Regions from separate parts of the Streptomyces sp. NPDC030183 genome, predicted to be linked through region 2. Evidence: riboswitches for the same ligand, from Rfam matches in the RefSeq annotation. Region 2 holds a riboswitch; each other region holds the start of a gene.
What was found. Region 2 has a riboswitch for cyclic di-AMP ahead of ACZ4Z2_RS30755 (C40 family peptidase). Riboswitches for the same ligand answer to the same signal wherever they lie in the genome.
Positions count from the first base shown of each region.

Region 1: it holds a riboswitch for cyclic di-AMP, as region 2 does, so the genes downstream of both, ACZ4Z2_RS09900 (M23 family metallopeptidase) here and ACZ4Z2_RS30755 (C40 family peptidase) in region 2, are expected to answer to the same signal.
Region 3: it holds a riboswitch for cyclic di-AMP, as region 2 does, so the genes downstream of both, ACZ4Z2_RS04280 (transglycosylase family protein) here and ACZ4Z2_RS30755 (C40 family peptidase) in region 2, are expected to answer to the same signal.

Region 1 covers NZ_JBVIBK010000006.1:293,553-298,689, forward strand. Annotated here, with positions in the region: gene ACZ4Z2_RS09890 (GTP cyclohydrolase II) at 1-485, shown strand, start outside; gene ACZ4Z2_RS09895 (PP2C family protein-serine/threonine phosphatase) at 878-1,999, shown strand; cyclic di-AMP (ydaO/yuaA leader) riboswitch at 2,234-2,389, shown strand; gene ACZ4Z2_RS09900 (M23 family metallopeptidase) at 2,402-3,454, shown strand; gene ACZ4Z2_RS09905 (aldo/keto reductase) at 3,601-4,545, shown strand; gene ACZ4Z2_RS09910 (PrsW family intramembrane metalloprotease) at 5,008-5,137, opposite strand, start outside.
Region 2 covers NZ_JBVIBK010000030.1:41,011-46,147, reverse strand. Annotated here, with positions in the region: gene ACZ4Z2_RS30780 (8-amino-7-oxononanoate synthase) at 1-394, shown strand, start outside; gene ACZ4Z2_RS30775 (DUF397 domain-containing protein) at 452-676, opposite strand; gene ACZ4Z2_RS30770 (helix-turn-helix domain-containing protein) at 700-1,557, opposite strand; gene ACZ4Z2_RS30765 (ATP-binding protein) at 1,804-2,262, shown strand; gene ACZ4Z2_RS30760 (DUF6328 family protein) at 2,234-2,809, opposite strand; gene ACZ4Z2_RS30755 (C40 family peptidase) at 2,998-3,471, opposite strand; cyclic di-AMP (ydaO/yuaA leader) riboswitch at 3,475-3,673, opposite strand; gene ACZ4Z2_RS30750 (hypothetical protein) at 4,017-4,334, opposite strand; gene ACZ4Z2_RS30745 (ATP-dependent Clp protease proteolytic subunit) at 4,342-4,983, opposite strand.
Region 3 covers NZ_JBVIBK010000002.1:314,980-320,116, forward strand. Annotated here, with positions in the region: gene ACZ4Z2_RS04265 (tetratricopeptide repeat protein) at 1-796, shown strand, start outside; gene ACZ4Z2_RS04270 (cytochrome P450 family protein) at 901-2,148, shown strand; gene ACZ4Z2_RS04275 (transglycosylase family protein) at 2,332-3,366, shown strand; cyclic di-AMP (ydaO/yuaA leader) riboswitch at 3,549-3,748, shown strand; gene ACZ4Z2_RS04280 (transglycosylase family protein) at 3,753-4,433, shown strand; gene eno (phosphopyruvate hydratase) at 4,852-5,137, shown strand, end outside.

The DNA of each region.
Region 1 (5,137 bases), on a different contig from region 2:
CCCCCGGCACGGCCCCGCTGGTCCGGATGCACTCCGAGTGCCTGACCGGCGACGTCTTCGGCTCGGCCCGGTGCGACTGCGGGCCGCAGCTGCGGGAGGCGGTGGAGCGGATCGCCGACCGGGGCGGGGTTCTGCTGTACCTCCGTCAGGAGGGCCGCGGCATCGGCCTCTACAACAAGCTTGACGCGTACGCCCTTCAGGACCAGGGGCTCGACACCTACGAGGCGAACACGGCGCTCGGGCTGCCGGAGGACGCCCGCGACTACACGGCCGCGGCTCAGATGCTGGGCGCCCTCGGCATCGACGAGCTGGACCTGCTCTCCAACAACCCCGACAAGGCGCAGCAGCTGCGGGACCTCGGCGTCGGCGTCCGGCACCGCGTCCCCACCGGCGTGTTCACCACCGCCCACAACGTCCGCTACCTGCGGGCGAAGGTTCTCACCACCCAGCACACCCTGCCCCTGGCGGAGCTGACGGCGGGCTGAACGCCCGAACGGAAGAGCGCTCCAGCCGGGGTTCATGGGGTCGTTCGGATCACGCCTGGGCCGCGGAGCCCGGCACGCACACACGCACCAAGCCCCGCTCACCGGCAGCGGCGAAGTCCCCCAGCCCGAAGCCGGCATCGATCCGAACGACAGGCCCCCTAGGCCCTGTCGTCAAATTCCCACCTACCCCGCGACGCCATGCACGCGCTCTCGACGCACCGGGCCCCGACCCGAGTACGTCCAGTACACGGGTCAGGGCCCGGCCCGCCGAGAGCACGCACCTGACGCCGAGGGGCCGCCCTCCGGGCGACGGCGGGAATGTGACGACAGGGCCTAGCCCATTCGGACCCGTCGACTGGCCGGTCGCCGGTCGTCCCGTGAATCTGGGACGGGTGGGGCAGTTACAGGGTGCGAAGAGGCCGGACGGCCGGCGGTTCTTCTACACCGGTGCCCTCGTGCGGGTCCTGCCCGTGCTCCTCGTCGTCAGCGGCTTCTGCTACGACCACTTCATGCCGCGCGAACTCACGGCCGTCCCCTTCTTCACCGCGGCGCCGCTGGTGGCCGCGCCGCTGCTGTCGCTGGCGGGCACCGTGGTGACCGGTGCCGCCTCGCTCGGCGGCATCCTCGCCGTACGCCTCCGGCACAGCGGTGTGGGCGAGGCGGACGCGCTCACCGAGATCTCGACCGTCGCCACCGTCGCCGTACTGGCCGTCGCCATCAACCGGCTCGTCCGGCGCAGTGACGCCCGCCTCGCCACCGCCCGGGAGATCGCGGAGGCGGCGCAGCGGGCCGTACTGCCGAGGCCCCAGGAGCGGCTCGCCGGCCTGGAGATCGCGGCACGGTACGAGGCCGCGCAGGCCGGGGCCTCGATCGGGGGCGATCTGTACGCGGTGCAGGACTCGCCGCACGGCGTACGGCTGGTCGTGGGGGACGTCCGCGGCAAGGGCCTCGGCGCGGTGGCGGCGGTGGCGGTGCTGATCGGCGCGTTCCGGGAGGCGGCCGAACAGGAGACGACCCTGGAGGCCGTGGCCCAGCGGCTGGAGCGGGCGCTCGCGCGGGAGGTGACCCGGCGGGACGCGGCACGGCGGGACCCCACCGTGCCGTACGAGGGGTTCGTGACGGCCGTCCTCGCCGAGTTCCCGCACGGTGCCGGGTCGGCCCGCATCGTCAACCGGGGCCACCCGCCCCCGCTGCTGCTCCACGCCGACGGCGAGCTGCGCACCCTCGACCCCCCGTGGACCGCGCTGCCGCTCGGCCTCGACGAGCTGGGCACCTGGCCGGACCGCGCCGAGGAGGTCGTGTTCCCGGCGGGGTCGACACTGCTCTTCTACACCGACGGCCTGTCCGAGGCCCGCGACGCGGACGGCGTCTTCTACGACCCGGCCGCCCGGCTCCACGGCCGCACCTTCCCCGCCCCGCGCGCCCTCTTGACGACACTCGCCGAAGAGGTCCGCGAGCACACCGGAGGCGGCACCACGGACGACATGGCGCTGCTCGCCGTACACCGCCCCTGAAGAACTCTCACTCTACGTACACAATCCAACCCCCTCCGCATAACAACTGACGCCCAGTCAGGACAGCCGGGGTTCCTGAGGCGAGGCCAACTCGCCCGTTTTCCACCCCTCATGACCCGTAAGTCCAGCGCAAAAAGGCGAACGATCATTCAGAACCGCTTGGAATGCCGCCCCCACGTCTATTAACGTTCGATAACGCAGCGCGGTCGTCCCAGCCGTCACAAGAGGCGGCTCCGTGCTCACGCGCCGAATCCCGTAGGGAACCGGGGAACCACCACCCTGGGGTGAATCGCGCGAAAACCGCCGTGGAAGCACGCTCGGTTTACGCGCGTAGGAGACCTTCCGCTCCGAACCCGTCAGCTAACCCGGTAGGCGAGAAGGAAGGAAAGGAGTACGCCCCACGTGGCGTCCAACCGGTCCGCGACCGAAGCCCCCTTCGTGCCGAACCAACGCGGCAGTGAGCCCGAGACCTTCGGCTTCGGCAGCTATGACAGCGACAACGAGGGCCCCTTCCAGGAGTGGAACCCCACCGCGGAGTCCCTCCGTCCCGTCCGCGGCCGGCACCGCGTGGCCAAGACCAAGCAGCGCGGCGGGTTCGCCCGTAGCTCCACGGTTCTCGGCGTCGGCGTCATAGCCGCCGTCAGCGGCGCCGGCATGGCCAGCGCCCAGAGCGGCAAGGCCCCGGTGGCCATCTCGATGCCGGACATGCCGAACGTGGGCTCGGTCTTCGAGGACGACGACCCCGCCGACGAGCCCGAGGGCTCCGCCACCCCGCTCAGCAGCGCCGGCCTCATCGCCGCCGACACCGAGCAGGGTGCCACCGACGCCGGCGAGGCGCTGCGCGCCCGCATCATGCAGCAGGCCGAGTCCCAGCAGGACGCGTTCGACCTGAAGGCCGCCGAGGCCGCGCAGACCGCCGCCGCGAAGAAGGCCGCGGACCAGGCCGCCGAGGAGAAGAAGGAAGCCGAGGCCAAGGAGGCCGCCGCCAAGAAGAAGGCGGAGGAAGAGGCCGCGAAGAAGAAGGAAGCCGAGCGCCTGGCCGCCCTGGCCAAGCAGTTCACGCTGCCGACCTCCTCGTACACGATCACCTCCACCTTCGGCCAGGCCGGCCCCTACTGGTCGTCCGGCTACCACACGGGCCTTGACTTCGCCGCCCCCACGGGCACCCTCATCAAGGCCGTCCACAGCGGCACGATCACGCAGGCGGGCTGGGACGGCTCGTACGGCTACAAGACCGTGCTCACGCTCGACGACGGCACCGAGATCTGGTACGCCCACCAGTCCTCCATCGGCGTCAGTGTCGGCCAGAAGGTCGGCACCGGCGACGTCATCGGCCGCGTCGGCGCCACGGGCAACGTCACCGGCGCCCACCTCCACATGGAGGTGCACACGGCCGGCTCGGGCAACGGCATCGACCCGGCGGCGTGGCTGCGCAGCAAGGGCCTGAGCATCTAGCCTCCAGAGCCACTCGAACGGATGTGACGCCGCGTAAGGCCGACGGGCCTGACGCGGCGTCCGTCGTACCGCCCGGGCCCGACGCTTCACCCGGCGTTCACACGAGCCCGGAATGCGATCGTCCGACCCGGTGGTTGAACCCACACATGACTTCTCTTCGCAAGCTGGGTACGTCCGACCTCGAGGTCTTCCCGCTCTCCCTGGGCGGCAACGTCTTCGGCTGGACGGCGGACGAGGCACAGTCCTTCGCCGTCCTCGACGCCTACGCCGACGCCGGCGGCAACTTCATCGACACCGCCGACTCCTACTCCGCGTGGGTCGACGGCAACCAGGGCGGCGAGTCCGAGACGATCATCGGCAAGTGGGTGAAGGCCCGGGGCAACCGTGCCGACGTGGTGATCGCGACGAAGGTCAGCCAGCACCCCGAGTACCAGGGCCTCTCCGCCGCCACCATCAAGGCCGCCGCGGACGCCTCGCTCACCCGCCTGGGCACCGACCACATCGACCTCTACTACACGCACTTCGACAAGCCCGAGGTACCGGTCGAGGAGATCATCACCGCCCTCGACGACCTGGTGAAGGCGGGCAAGGTCCGCGCGATCGCCGCGTCCAACATCACCCCCGAGCGTCTCAAGGCGTCCCTGGACTTCTCGGACCGCGAGGGCCTGGCCCGCTATGTGGCGCTCCAGCCCCACTACAACCTGGTCTCCCGCGACACGTACGAGGGCGCCCTCCAGTCGGTGGCCGCCGACGCGGGCCTCTCCGCCGTCCCCTACTTCTCCCTCGCCAAGGGGTTCCTCACCGGCAAGTACCGCCCCGGCGCGACCGTCGACAGCCCTCGCGCCGCGGGCGCCGGCGCCTACCTCGACACCCCGAGGGGCACACGCGTCCTCGCCGCCCTCGACGAGATCGCCCGGTCCAGGAACGCGGAGATCGCCACGATCGCCCTGGCCTGGCTCACCGCCCAGCCGACGATCACCGCCCCGATCGCCTCGGCCCGCACCACGACCCAGCTCCCGGCACTCCTGGCGGTGGCCGACACCACCCTCACCCCGGAGGAACTGACCAAGCTGACAGACGCCTCGGCGTAGCAAGCCCATGGCTGCCCTCAGCCCCGGAGGGGGTGAGCCGCGTACGACGGACCGGCACACGCCACCGGGGCGCCACAGGCGGATACGGCGGGCCGGCCGCGCACGGCCGAGCGGAACGCGCCTCGGAGCCGGCGCAAGCCCCCGTGGCGGGCCGGCCGCGCACAGCCAGCCGGGAACGCGCCTCAGAGGCGTCGCAAGGGCCTGTGGCGGGTGGGCCGCGTACGGCCGACGGGGAACGCGCCTCGGAGGCGTCGCAAGCCCGTGCGGCGGGTGGGGCCGCGTACGGACGTGAGGGGGTGTGTCGGGGGGGTGTCCGCCCGCAGCGGTTGGCGCGTCAACTGGTCCGGCTTCCCGAGAGACCGATTTCGCGCCGTTCCGAGGACGGACACCCCCCGGCGCGCCCCCGACCCACCCGCACCCGAAGGCGCCCCACCCCACAACGCACACCCCGCCGACGACCCGCTACGACCCATACGGCCGGTACGGCACAACCGCCGGGCTCCCCCCGTAAGGCGACCCCGCCCCATAACTCTGCGCCTGAGCCTCGACGCCGTACCCGTACCCGTATCCGATCCCGCCCCCGACCCCCTGC
Region 2 (5,137 bases):
CCACCTGGTCAACGCGGCCCGGACGTTCATCTTCGACACGGGGCTCGCCCCCGCGGCGACGGGCGCGGCCCTCGCCGCGCTCAGGCTGCTGCGCCGTGAGCCCGAGCGGGCGGCCCGGGCCCGTGAGGTGGCGCGGGCGCTGCACACACGGCTGACGGCGTCGGGCCATGAAGCGGTGCGGCCCGACGCCGCCGTGGTGTCCGTACGGGCGCCGTCCCCGGATCAGGCGGTGCGGTGGGCGGCGGACTGCCGGGCGGCGGGTCTCGCCGTCGGCTGCTTCCGCCCACCGTCCGTGCCCGACGGCATCTCGAGGCTGCGGTTGACCGCCCGGGCGGATCTCACCGAGGGGCAGATCGACCGAGCCGTGGGAATCATCGGCGATACGCGACCGTGAGTCGGCGTCGCGGCCGTGCGTCGCCAGAAGCGGAACCGGTGGTGCGGTCGGTGGTGCTCACCGAAGCGTGGTGATGAATCCCTCCCATGCCTCCGGCCGGAACAGCAGGGCGGGCCCCGCCGTGTTCTTCGAGTCGCGCACGGCCACCAGTCCGGCCAGGCGGCCGGACCCGGGGCGGGCCGTTTCCACACAGTTGTTCATCCCCGTGCTGCGGCTGCTGCGCAGCCATCGCACACCGCGCAGTGCGGTACTGGTGGGTACGTTCCGAGGCAGAGCTGACATGGTGCCTCCTTACGCGCCGGAAGCTAGCCCTGAGCCAGTCCGGCGATGTAATCCAACGAGTCCTCGGGCGAAAGGGCGTGGATCTGAAGGGCGTTGAAGGCCTCGACATAAGCCCTGAGGTCTTCTTTCCGCTCGAGGTAGAGGCTACTCGTCAAGTGGTCGAGAACAACCACGTCCAGATCGGATGTGCTCCGAAATGAGAAAATTACGAAAGGACCGGTGATGCCGATGTGCGCCCCCGCAGTGAACGGCAGCACCTGCAGTCTCACTTGAGGCAGGCGCGCCGCCTCGACCAACCGCTCCAGTTGGCGGGCCATCACCTCGGGTCCACCGACCTCCCGCCGCAGAACGCCCTCGTCGAGCACGGCGCTCAGCTCCATCGGGGGATGCCCGCGCAGGACGTCCTGCCGCGCGAGCCGCACTTCCACGAGCGCGTCGAGTTTGTCGTCCTCCAGCCCCTCCACCGCGGCCCGCGTCACCGCCCGCGCGTACTCGGGGATCTGCAGCAGACCCGGCACGACCGAGGTCTCCAGGGTGCGCATCCCGTTCGCCTGCGACTCCAGGCTGATGAAGTCCCGGTACGTCGGTGGCAGCACCCCGCGGTAGGCGTGCCACCAGTTGTGCCGCCCGCCGCCGTCCTCGGAGCCCGCCAGCGCCATCAGCAGTTCGCGTAACTCGGTGTCGTCGATCGCGTAGGCGTCCAGCAGTCGGTGGACGTCCGCGGGTTTCACCCCACTGGCGCCCGTCTCGATGCGGCTCACCTTCGACTGGTGCCAGCCCACGAGACGGGCGGCCTCGATGCTGGTGATGCCGACGCGGGTGCGCAGGAGGCGCAACTCGGCGCCGAGCTTGCGGCGGCGGACCGCCGGACCGTATTGCATGGGTGTCTCCTTCCGCCCGGCGCGCGAAGTCGGGTGACGGTAGAGGATGGCCCGAGGGGCCCCTCGAATACGGTCGGCCGTCGGAGAGTTCACCGCTTCGAGCGACAGATATATGCATATCTTGGTGGATCGCCACCCGTGACGGCCCAGGTAGTGGCAGTCTGGCGCGAAGCACCAGTCCGGGACCGTCATCGAACCATCCGCTCCCAGTCGGACACCGGTCCCGTGGGAAAGGGACGCCTCGCCATGGCAGATCACCAGGAAGCATCCGTCACTCTGCCGAGCGATCCCGCCTCGGTGTCCGCGGCCCGGAGGTATGTCGCCACCGTGCTGGCCGAATGGGGCCTGCCGAGCGACACGGGCATCGCGGACACCGTGCGCCTGATCGTGTCCGAACTCGCCACCAACGCCGTTCAGCACACCTTCGGTCAGTCACCCACGTTCACCGTGGACCTCGCCCTCGACCGCGACGAACACCTGCGCATCGGCGTCACCGACAGCCATCCGCGCTTCCCGAAACGTTTGCCCGCCGCCGTCCAGCAGGACAACGGGCGGGGCATGGTCATCATCCGCTGGCTCACCGCCGAGTGCGGCGGCAGGCTGAGCGTCAGACCCACGCGGGAGGGCGGCAAGACGGTGGCGATCGAGCTTCCGTGGACCGTTCCCGTCCAGCCGGTCAGGGCAGGCGGTCCGCAGGAGTCCTGACGGGGTCCGCCTCCTGGGGCGCGGGGGCCGTGCCGCTGCGGCGCGGTGTCGGCATCGGGGCGCGGTTCTCGCGGACCGAGCGTCCCACGAGCTTCGGGAGCAGGCCCCACAGCAGCAGACAGCCGACGACGGTGCCACCGCCCGCGGTGAGGCCCGCGGCCCGGCCCAGTGTCACGTCCACGACGAGCAGGACCGACCCGGCGAAGGCCGGCATCAGCACCCACAGGCCGACGCTGGCCAGCCTGGACGAGACCCGCACGATGGCGGGCTTGGCGTTCTGCTGGAACAGCGAGCGGTGCAGGGCCGCCGGGGCGGTGAAGAGCGCCGCCGCGAGGACCGCCAGCAGCAGCGTGGTCACGTAGGTGGCGCGCTGGAACGAGTCCAGGTCCGGGAACCGCGGGGTGAAGGCCAGCGTCAGCAGGAACGCGAAGAGGATCTGCACGCCCGTCTGGGTGACCCGCAGCTCCTGGAGCAACTCGGAGAAGTTGCGGTCGGCCCGCTCGAGAGGTGTCTCGTTGCGAGCGGGGCTGATGCGATCGTCGGCCATGGCCGTACGAGTAACCATCCGGGCCCGTGCCACGCCTCGCCAAGGGGCGAAAGAGGGCCCGGGGCGCTCATGTGGCGGCCGGGGAGCGGCGAGAGGGGCCGGGGAGCGGTAAGCGCCTGAGGAGCGCGGCGTAGGGCGGCGGGGAACGGCGGAGGGGGCGGCCCTCGTTCCGGCCGCCCCCCGGCGGGTCAGCGGACCCGGCCGTACCAGACGCTCTTCGTCCAGATCTTCTGCAGCCGCACGACGTCACCCGTCTTCGGCGAGTGCCAGATCTTTCCCTTCCCCGCGTAGATACCTACGTGGTACACGCTCGATCCCGAGTGGAAGAAGACGAGGTCTCCGAGCTTGCGGTTGCTCGATGAGATGTGCTTCGTCTTGTTGTACTGCTGCTGGGCAGTACGGGGCAGCTTCTTGCCCGCCTTCTTGAACGAGTAGAGCGTCAGCCCTGAGCAGTCGAACCTGCCGGGGCCGGTCGCGCCGTACTTGTAAGGGGAGCCCTTCTTGGAAGCCGCGACCTGAAGTGCCTTGGACGCTACTGTGGCGGCCTCGGCGTCGGAGGCGACGCCCGGGACCACGATGCTGCCGCCGACGGCGGCGATGGTGAGAGCCGAGGCCGTGCCGGCCCGGGTCAACAGCGACGGGACACGATTGAGCGCAGACATGCGCAACCCTTCGTCAGCCGCCTGTGAAGGATGACCTGTCGGATTCGGGCTGGCGAAGTTGCCCGGCCGCTGACGCGGCTTCACCCCAAGGGCTGCTCGGCCCGGTCATGGCGTGACCGTCCCGGCGACCCGTCGTGCTTGGGTCCTCCACTCCTGCCGATCCACTCCTGTCGACCGGTCATCCGGACGGCGGCAGGACTCGGCGTCCGCCCGGATCGCCCCGCCGCTGTGGCGGGGGCTTGTCGTCAGGAAGGGATCTTGACGCACGGAAGTCCGAAAATCCCAACGGAATCAGGGATTTGTGGTGTTACTCACCACTCGCCCGTTCGGGTGGACAGGCCGTTTTCAGCTGTTCTGTCCATGGAGTCGGGGGTGTCCCCACCAGCATCGGAATGACGGGTTCCGGCACTCGTGTGGCTATGACGTGCAACTCCGGCGATTCCTGGGGCGGATGGGCCGATGGGTTGTTGGGCGTAGGCCGACCGGTGGGCCGTGGCCCGGACCGGAGGTCCCGTCAGCGGTACGGACGAGGACGCGCGATCGGTTCAGGCGGGTGAGTCCTCGGGTTCCGGCGGAAGAGTGATCCGGGCCGCCCGCCGTTCCCCGTCCAGCACCCGCAGGGCCCGGGCGAGGGTGGGGGCGTGCAGCTCGTTCTCGCCGCGTGTGTGCATCAGTTCGAGCGCGTCGCGCAGTGCCGTCGCCTTGCCGACGAGGGCCTGCGCGGCCCGCAGCCCGCGGTATGTGTCGCCGGGGCGCGCCGGGTTGATCCGGCCCAGCAGGTCGACCACGTCCAGATAGCGGTCGATCACCTCGGCCTCGGCCCGCGTCAGCGCGGGCAGCGGCGGCAGCTCGGGTGGCAGCATCGGCGGCTCACCTCGCGCCGGGGAGCGCCCGCGAACCCCTGGGGCTCGGCACGACCCGGTCGGCCAGGCCGTAGTCCACGGCTCCGGGCGCGTCGAAGACGGTGTCCCGTTCGATGTCCCCGCTGATCCGTTCGTGGCTCTGCCCGGTGTGCCGTACGAGCATCTCCTCCAGCCTGCGGCGGTTGCGTGTCAGCTCCTCGGCCTGGATCGCAAGGTCGCTCGCCTGCCCGGTGACCGGCTCGGTGAGCGCCGGCTGACGGATCACCACCTGCGCGCCCGGTAGCACCGATCGCCTGCCGGGGGTGCCCGCCGCCAGCAGCACCGCGGCGGAGGCACCCGCCCGGCCCAGGCAGACCGTCTCCACGTCGCAGCCGACGAACCGGATCGTGTCGTAGATGGCCGTCATCGCGCTGAACGAGCCGCCGGGGGAGTTGATGTAGAGGGAGATGTCCCGTTCCGGGGACTGGTACTCCAGATGCATGAACTGCGCAATCACGTCGTTGGCCGACGTGTCGTCGATCCGCGTCCCGAGGAACACGATCCGCTCGTCCAGCAACTTGGCATACGGATCCATCGTTCGGTGACCCGCACTTGTGCGCTCGGTGAATTCGGGGAGCGCGTGACGGGCCGACGGCCGGTTCGCGGGCATGGATGCCTCCTCTGAACGACTTCTGTAAAAAATGTACAGGATGTACGCCAGCTGTGCGGGGTGCTCGGCTGACGGCGAAAATCCCCGCGCGGCGCGGCTTCGCGCGGATCGCTGCGATCTTCCGCTCCGGAGGGCCGGTGCGAGCCGGTCTAAG
Region 3 (5,137 bases), on a different contig from region 2:
CCTGGCCGAGCGTGTGGGCGGGGACGAACGCGCGGACCTGATCCGCCGGGCCGCGGAGGCCGGCCACCGTGGGGCCGCCGAGGAGTGGGCGGCGCATCTGGTGGAGGCCGGTGACGAGGTGGCCGCGATCCGGTACCTGGAGATCGCCGCGCAGGGCGGAAGCGTCGACGCGGCGCGGGAGGCGGGGCGGTTGCACCGCGAGCGCGCGGAGGCGCTGCTGCGGACGGCGGCCGAGGCGGGCGACGGGGCGGCGGCGCACGAGCTGGGCACGCTTCTCCGTGGGGGAGACCCTCACCAGGCCCTTCACTGGCTGACTCGCGCCGTCGAGGCCGGTCACACCGACGTCGCCGCCGACCTGGGAGGTCTGTTCCACGACTGGGATGACAAGGAGGAGGCGGAAGCCTGGTACCGCCGTGGCGTTGCTCAAGGGGATACCGACGCCATGCACGACCTCGCGTGTCTGCTGGACGAGCGAGGAGGCCACGACAGAGAGGTTGAACGGCTTTTCCGCCGTGCTGTGGAGAACGGGCATCAGGGGGCGTTCGCGAGTCTCGGGTCCTATCTGGCGGAGAAGGGCGCTGTCGACGAGGCTGAGGCACTCATGCGGCAGGTTGCTCTCGAAGGGCATTCGGAGGCCACGTACCAGCTGGCGCTGCTGCTCGACCGGCAGGGCAGGAAGGACGAAGCCGAGGCATGGCTGGGTAAGGCCGCCCGACAAGGCCACTACTACGCGAGGAAACGGCTCGCGGAGGCTCCCACCCCCCAGCCCGACCGGCCCGATACCGTCGACGAGTGACCAACCAGCCCCACCCGCCACACTCCCAGCCGCAGCCGCAGCCGCAGCCGCAGCCGCAGCCGCACTCCCAGCCGCAGCCGGAGTCTCCCTCTCAGGCCGCCCCGGTGCCCGCCCTGTTCACCTGGGAGTTCGCCACCGACCCCTACCCTGCCTACGCCTGGCTCCGCGAGCACGCGCCCGTGCACCGCACGAAGCTGCCCAGCGGCGTGGAGGCATGGCTGGTCACCCGGTACGCCGACGCCAAGCAGGCCCTCGCCGACCAGCGTCTGTCCAAGAACCCGGCGCACCACGACGAGCCCGCGCACGCCAAGGGCAAGACCGGTATCCCCGGTGAGCGCAAGGCCGAGTTGATGACGCACCTGCTGAACATCGACCCGCCGGACCACACCCGGCTGCGCCGCCTGGTCTCCAAGGCGTTCACGCCGCGCAGGGTCGCCGAGTTCGCCCCCAGGGTGCGGGAGCTGACGGACGACCTCATCGACCGGTTCGCGCAGAAGGGCGAGGCCGACCTCATCCACGAGTTCGCCTTCCCGCTCCCGATCTACGCGATCTGTGACCTGCTCGGCGTCCCCCGCGAGGACCAGGACGACTTCCGGGACTGGGCGGGGATGATGATCCGGCACGGCGGAGGGCCGCGCGGCGGCGTCGCCAGGTCGGTGAAGAAGATGCGCGGCTATCTCGCGGACCTCATCCACCGCAAGCGTGCGGCGCTGCCCGCCGAACCCACCCCTGGCGAGGACCTCATCTCCGGTCTCATCCGGGCCTCGGACCACGGTGAGCACCTCACCGAGAACGAGGCGGCCGCCATGGCCTTCATCCTTCTCTTCGCCGGTTTCGAGACCACCGTCAACCTCATCGGCAACGGCACCTACGCCCTGCTCACCCACCCCGAGCAGCGCGCCCGCCTCCAGACCTCCCTCGGCGCGGGCGAGACGGCCCTGCTGGAGACCGGCGTCGAGGAACTCCTCCGCTACGACGGTCCCGTGGAGCTCGCCACCTGGCGGTTCGCCACGCGGCCGCTGAGCATCGGCGGGCAGGACATCGCCGCCGGCGACCCGGTGCTGGTCGTCCTCGCGGCGGCGGACCGCGACCCGGCCCGCTTCGCCGACCCCGACACCCTCGACCTCTCCCGCCGCGACAACCAGCACCTCGGCTACGGCCACGGCATCCACTACTGCCTGGGCGCCCCCCTCGCCCGCCTGGAGGGGCAGACCGCGCTGGCGATGCTCCTCACCCGCCTGCCCGACCTGCGGCTCGCGGCCGACCCCGCCGACCTGCGCTGGCGGGGCGGTCTCATCATGCGCGGACTGCGCACGCTTCCCGTCGAGTTCACACCGCGTCAGGGCTGGTGAACGGGCCGTACCCCTATCAGGAACAGCGGCGGAAAGTGACACACCCTCAAGTTCGTGATCTTCACGTGATCTCCGCTGCATTAACTTGTGACAACTGATCGTCTACGGATACGTTCACACGTCAGTGCGAAGGATGGTCACATCCCTCGCACAGCTCTCTGCTGTCGCGTGAAAGGCAACCGCATGCTCTCCGGGAACGGTCGTCACCGTCGCCCCCGTCAGGCTCCGGCACTCCTCGTCGCGGCCGGAGTGACCGGCTCCGCCATCGCCATCCCGCTCCTCGGCGCCACCGGCGCGAGCGCGGCCAGCGGAACCACCTGGGATCAGGTGGCGGAGTGCGAGAGCGGCGGCTCCTGGAGCGCGGACACCGGGAACGGGCGCTACGGCGGCCTCCAGATCTCCCAGGCGAACTGGGAGCGCCACGGCGGCCTCGACTACGCGACCAGCCCCGACCAGGCCAGCCGTTCGCAGCAAATCGCGGTCGCCGAGAGAATCCTCGCCGATCAGGGTGTCGGCGCCTGGTCCACCTGCGGACTCCTCCACAACCTCGACGGTGACTCCGCCTCGGCCGACGTGGACACAGGCGTGGCGGGAGATTCCTCCAGCTCGGGTGATTCGTCCGGTTCATCCAGTTCATCCGGTAACTCCACCAAGTCCACTGACTCCTCTGATTCATCCGGTTCATCCGTTTCATCGGACTCCTCGGATTCCTCCGGATCGCCTGATGGGTCGGGTTCATCGGAATCGTCTGATTCGTCCTCCGATGTCGCTGGCGCCTCCGAGGACTCCGCCGAGGCCGACACCGCCGACGGCTCGCAGGAATCCGGCAGCTCGGCCCCGGATGACGCCAAGAGCGGCGACTCGGACAACTCCGCGCGGAGCGACACGTCTTCCACCAGCGGCGATGTCGATGGCGGCACCGGTCGCCACCGTGGCGCGAGCGCCGAGGAAGGCGTCCACGCCGACGCCGCCGACTCCCGCGGCGAGACCTCCGCCGGCCGTCATGCCTCCCGCGGCGGCGACGCCTCCCGTGAGGCCGTCGACGGCTCGTACACCGTCCGCCCCGGGGACAGCCTGACCGCCATCGCCGACTCCCTTGAGGTGGGCGGCGGGTGGCGGGAGCTGTACGCCGAGAACGAGGGCACGGTCGGAACCGACCCGGACCTCATCCTTCCCGGTCAGACCCTGGAAGTCGGTGCCGAAACGGGCGAAAAGTAGCGGCAGTTCGGGTCATGGTTCGCCCCTTGATGTCCGTTTTGATCTCGGTGGGAGATGAATCACAGACCCCCTGATCGTCTTTGAAATTCGGCGAATCACGTGTTTACGGTCGTGACCGCTCGCCACAGCGGGCCCTTGCGGTCGTCACGCCGAATCCTGCCGACGGCCGCTCGGAACAGTCGTCGCGTCAAGCGCCGTAGGCAGGAGCGGGGGACCCAAGGTTTGCGCCGGGTCCGGCGGTTGAGGCCCTTCGGGGTCACGCCGCCGGCACCGGCTCGGGGTGAAGCCGCATCACGTGCGCCGGAAGGCGAGCGGGTGCGGCCGGGCAACTCAACCGGCCCGAACCCGACAGCTCACCTCGTAGGCGTCGGTGAGGGGATCACTCCATGCTGTTTTCCAGCAAGGGCAAGCACCGTCGTCCGTCCAGGACCGCTCGCGCCATCGCCGTCGCCGGTGTCACCGGCGCCGCCGCGATCGCCGCCCCGCTCATGGCGGCCGGCAGCGCCTCCGCCGCCACCGAGTCCGAGTGGGACGCCGTCGCCCAGTGCGAGTCCGGCGGTGACTGGTCCATCAACACCGGCAACGGCTACTACGGCGGTCTGCAGTTCTCGGCCTCCACCTGGGCCGCGTACGGCGGCACGCAGTACGCCTCCACGGCCGACCAGGCCAGCAAGGCCCAGCAGATCGCCGTCGCCGAGAAGGTCCTCGCGGGCCAGGGTGCGGGTGCCTGGCCGGTCTGCGGCAAGGGTCTGTCCAGCGCCTCGTACGACGGCGCCGCCGCCTCCTCCGGCAACTCCGGCTCGGACTCCTCCTCTTCCTCGTCGCAGGAGAGCACTCAGGAGACCCGCGCCTCGCGTTCCTCCGAGCGCGCCACCGTCGAGACCCCGACCGGCAAGAAGGTCAAGAAGGGCGACGGCGAGTACAAGGTCGTCAGCGGTGACACCCTCAGCAGCATCGCCGCGAAGAAGAACGTCAAGGGTGGCTGGGAGAAGCTCTTCGAGCTGAACAAGGACATCATCGACGACGCCGACTTCATCTACCCCGGCCAGCAGCTCCACCTGAGCTGACGACCGGACCAGGACCGATGGTTCGGCCGGGCCGAAAAATGGCCGCTCCCCGGCTGAACCTCGGTCCGCTCCCGGCCGTGTCCTCCTGAGTGAAGACCTCGTGAGGGCCGCCCCCCGTCCCCACGGGCTCCCCGCCCCGGTGCGCATTCCCCCGTACGCACCGGGGCGGGGTTTTTCTGTGTCCGGGCCTGCTCCGCCCATCTGTCCGGGCCCGCTCCGCCCACCTGTCCGGCCCTCCGCCGACCCTTCTGTTCACTTTCCCGCCCACCCCCCTTTGTTCCGGGCTGGAACAATGGGTACGGTCTGTCTGTCCACGGGACGGTCGGTCGGCTGCCGACGGGCCCGGGGCGGTTAGGCTCTAGTCGCATGGCCCTCGTGGCCCCGCACCAACGCGTCACATCCCAAGAAGGAGATGCTCGTGCCGTCCATCGACGTCGTCGTAGCCCGGGAAATCCTGGACTCCCGAGGCAACCCCACGGTCGAGGTCGAGGTCGGCCTCGACGACGGCAGCACCGGTCGTGCCGCCGTCCCGTCCGGCGCCTCCACGGGCGCCTTCGAGGCCATCGAGCTCCGTGACGGCGACCCCAACCGCTACCTCGGCAAGGGCGTCGAGAAGGCGGTCCTCGCCGTGATCGAGCAGATCGGCCCGGAGCTGGTCGGCTACGACGCCACCGAGCAGCGCCTGATCGACCAGGCCATGTTCG